DNA from 2 places in the Vreelandella aquamarina genome. Region 1 is predicted to be linked to the other one. Evidence: predicted binding sites of a transcription regulator. Region 1 holds the regulator's gene; the other holds the start of a gene.

Region 1 (2,201 bases):
CCCGCATTCATTCTGCTCGACGAGCCGTTTGCCGGGGTCGACCCTATTTCAGTGGGTGAAATCAAAACCATCATCCGCGCACTGAAAAAACGCCACATCGGCGTCTTGATCACTGACCATAACGTGCGCGAAACCCTGGATATTTGTGACATTGCCTACATCGTTGGCGACGGCCATATCATCGCCAGTGGAAACGCCCAGGAGATTCTCAATAACCAGAAGGTTCGTGATGTCTATCTAGGCGCAGACTTCCGCCTCTAAACACTGGACTGACCAAACTTTTCTTTTAGTGGCATGCTTATTGCACTTGCACAGAGCCATAACTCGCTCTAGGGTGGAGCTTTCTGATTAACGAGTGGTTCTCAGATGGTCATGAAAGCTTCTCTCCAATTGCGTATCGGCACACAGCTGACCATGACACCTCAGCTGCAGCAGGCCATTGCCCTGCTACAGCTCTCCACGCTGGACCTCCGTCAAGAAATTCAGCAAGCGCTGGACGCTAACCCCATGCTCGAACAAGAGGATGAGTTTGGCGAACAGGCTGTTAGCGAGCCTCAAGAGGCCGAGTGGTCGGACAGCATTCCCAACGAACTCTCCGTAGACAGCGACTGGTCGGACACCTACCAAGACATGGGTAGCTTGGGCGGTAGCAGCGAAGGACCCGACTTCGAGCGCCAAGCCGCAGGCCAAAGCCTTCATGGCCATCTGTTATGGCAATTGGCCATGACCGACTTCTCTCCCCGCGACTATGCCATTGCCGAAAGCCTGATCGATGCACTGGATGCCAACGGCTATCTCACTCAACCGCTCAACGACATCCGCGAAGGCCTCAAGGCGCAAGGCCACGACAGCCTGAGCCAGCGTGAAGTAGAAAACACCCTGTTGCGCTTACAACAGTTCGAGCCCACCGGCGTGTTTGCCCGTGACCTGCGCGAGTGCCTAATGCTTCAGCTGGCCGCGCTGCCTGAAGACACCCCGCTACTGATGCCCGCAAAACGCTTGGTGCGTCAGTTTCTCGAAGCCTTGGGCAAAGACGATTTACGGCTACTCAAGCGCCGCCTGAGCCTGGATGACGAGCAGTTGGACGACGTCATCCGTTTAATTCGCAGCCTTGACCCACGCCCAGGCAGCGCCTACGGCGTGACCGACGACAGCTATATCACGCCCGATTTGGTCGTGCGCCATGACAACGAGGGCTGGCACTTAGAGCTCAACCCGGAGGCGCTGCCGCGCCTGCGTATCCAGCCCGATTACGCCAGTTTGATCAAACGTGCCGACAAGAGCCAAGACAACCAGTTCTTGAAAGAGCACCTCCAAGAAGCTCGCTGGCTGATCAAAAGCCTTTCCAGCCGTAATGACACGCTTCTGCGAGTAGGTCGTGAAATCATCGCCCGCCAGATCGGCTTTCTAGAGCACGGCGAAGAGGCCATGAAACCGCTGATCCTGGCCGACATCGCCGAGGCCGTGGAGATGCACGAGTCCACGATCTCCCGCGTGACGACGCAGAAATTCATACATACGCCACGAGGCGTGTTCGAGTTGAAGTACTTCTTCTCGAGCCAAGTCAGCGGCCACGATGGCGGCGATAGCCACTCCAGCACCGCCATCCGTGCACGGATCAAAAAACTGATACAAGAGGAGCCGTCGGGTAAACCGCTCTCCGATAGTCGCCTGGTGACCCTCCTTGAGGAGGGAGGCATCAGCGTTGCCCGGCGTACGGTGGCGAAATATCGCGAGTCGATGGGTATTCCCTCGTCCAGTGAGCGCCGCCGTTTACGCTAGTTAAACGGTAGAGCGTGACAAACTCGACGCAGGGGCTTTGCAATAGCGCAAAAAGGGTTACAATCGAAGTACAGCCCGATGGATAAGGAGCACGTCAATGCAAGTAAACATCACTGGTCATCACGTTGAACTGACTGACGCCTTGCGTGACTACGTTAACGAAAAGCTGGAACGCGTCGAACGCCACTACGACAACATCACCACGGTGCAAGTGACCTTATCTGTCGAGAAGGAACGCCAGCAGGCAGCCTGTACGCTGCATGCCGCCGGTGCCGACCTTCATGCCGAAGCCCTCGATAACGACATGTATGCCGCTATCGATGCGCTCGCAGACAAAATCGATCGTCAACTCGTTAAACACAAGGAAAAAGCACAAGCTCGCGCCCAGGGCGCAGGCGTGCGTTAACTCAATGACGTTG
Region 2 (2,201 bases), 950 kb from region 1:
CAGCAAAAACTTTAGAAGATGTGCTCGGGGGATCAATGAGGACGAAGTGGGTTCTTCCGACTTCGCTTGAGAATAAGACATACGGTTCACCTGTTGGATGTGATTATTGGAGGTGGGCTGGCGGCGTCCTGAAGGGAAGCGCGGCTTCCCTTCTTATGTTTTGTCATCTGCGCCTTGTTAGGTCAGCGCTTTTTCACGAACACGTGCATGCTAGGTTTAGGCGTTACGCTTAACGCCCGGCAGTACGCAGAGCATTTCATACAGCAGCGTGGCACCCATCAGGGCCGTATTACCGCTGGGGTCATAAGGCGGTGATACCTCTACTAAGTCACCACCGACGATGTTCAAGCCAGCGGTGCCCCGCACAATTTCCAAGCCTTGGGCAGAGGTTAGGCCGCCCATTTCCACGGTGCCGGTACCGGGGGCAACGGAGGGGTCTAAGCCATCGATATCAAAGCTGATATACACGGGGATATCGCCCATTTGTTCGCGCACTTCCGCCATCAATGGCGCCAGCGAGCGGTGCCAGCACTCCTCAGCCTGCACCACACGGAAACCCTGCTCGCGGCACCAGTCGAAATCTTCAGGGGCATAACCGGTCCCGCGCAGGCCAATTTGCACGACCTTGTTATGGGCGAGTAACCCTTCCTCCTGGGCACGGCGGAACGGCGTGCCGTGCGCAATGGGTTCGCCAAACATGTGCTCGTTCACATCCGCGTGGGCATCGATATGAATCAACCCCACCGGGCCGTGTTTTTTCGCCATGGCACGCAGAATGGGTAGCGTCAGCGTATGCTCGCCGCCCAGGGTTAACGGAATGCAGTCGTGCTTGAGCACGTCGTCATAGAAGGCGGTGATGATGTCGACGCTTTTCGGCAGGTGAAAGGTGTTGATGGGCACATCGCCGATATCGGCTACCTGAAGGCGCTCGAACGGCGCGGCGCCTGTCGCCATGTTGTAAGGGCGCAACATGCGCGACTCATCGCGAATCTGCCGTGGCCCTAGGCGCGTACCCGGGCGATTCGACGTACCGATATCCATGGGTATACCGATAAAAGCCGCATCCAGCCCTTCGGCACTCTCTTGCGTGGGCAGGCGCATCATGGTGGCAGGCCCCGCAAAGCGCGGCATGGTGTTGCCGCCCAGCGGCTGATTAAAGTCCGACATCATTCTCTCCTTGGATTTATTGTGGCCAGCCTGACGGGCCTGGCGCTTTAGCGATTTATCTAGCTCATACACAGGTACTGCACAGACCATGCCAAGTCACCCGCGCTGATAAATAGGTAGGTTTACCGGCTTATCGATGCAAAAATGAATCAATCAACCAATGAAATGATGCAATAGTGAATCAACGAGTCACATTTGCATCACTCCGTTCATCCAACGATATAAAAGCGGCTGCGATAGATAAGGAGGACGTATGAGCGAAATCGACAGGCGTGTACTGCAAACCATTGTGGAAACCGCCAATGACCACTTCTTCATTGTCAGTGGCGATGGGCAGATCTTGGATATCAGCCCCGGTGCTGAGGCGGTGTACGGCGTATCGCGAGAAGAGCTTCTTTCAAGCAGTGTTCAGCAATTGCAGGCGGCCGGTGTTTTGAAACCTTCCATTACCATGGAAGTGATGCGCACCCGCCAGCCTGCCCAGTTGATGCAAATCACCGGCACGGGCCGCCGCGTTATCGCAGAAGCCTACCCGGTGTTCGTTAACGGTACGCTAGAGCGCATTATCAGCCGCCCACGGGATTTAACCGATTTGCAGCTGCTGCAAGATGAGTATGCCCTGCTGCAAAAACGCTTTAGCGAGCACTTAAAACGCAGCCAAGCTGCGCCCGATGCCGAAGAGCAGGCGCTGGATGACGCGTTAGATAACTTACAGGTCAGAAGCCATGTGATGCGCGAAATTGCCCTGCTGCTCAAGCGTGTCGCGCCGTCGGATGCCAACGTCCTGATGCTCGGCGAATCCGGCGTGGGTAAGACCGCGTTTGCCAAGCAGCTTCACCGCTGGAGCCAGCGCTGCGACGGCCCCTTTATTGAAGTGAACTGCGCGGCAATCCCGGAAAATCTGTTTGAGTCCGAAATGTTTGGCTATCAGCCCGGCGCCTTCAGCGGTGCAGCCCGACAAGGCAAAGCGGGGCTGTTAGAACAGGCCGAAGGCGGCACGCTGTTTCTGGACGAAATCGGCGAGCTGCCGCTGC

Evidence for each region. Region 1 encodes sigma-54, which starts transcription at its own class of promoters, with help from an activator protein. Its sites were predicted from a motif close to TGGCACNNNNNTTGCTNT; they were not measured.
Region 2: the regulator sigma-54 is predicted to act here: its motif matches at 1,244-1,261, upstream of speB (agmatinase).

Annotation. Positions count from the first base shown of each region.
Region 1 covers NZ_CP024621.1:2,380,155-2,382,355, forward strand. The annotation lists gene lptB (LPS export ABC transporter ATP-binding protein) at 1-261, shown strand, start outside; gene CTT34_RS11575 (RNA polymerase factor sigma-54) at 367-1,782, shown strand; gene hpf (ribosome hibernation-promoting factor, HPF/YfiA family) at 1,880-2,188, shown strand; partial or broken gene ptsN (PTS IIA-like nitrogen regulatory protein PtsN) at 2,193-2,201, shown strand, end outside.
Region 2 covers NZ_CP024621.1:3,326,987-3,329,187, forward strand. The annotation lists gene CTT34_RS15820 (YjiH family protein) at 1-81, opposite strand, end outside; gene speB (agmatinase) at 217-1,167, opposite strand; gene CTT34_RS15830 (sigma-54 interaction domain-containing protein) at 1,421-2,201, shown strand, end outside.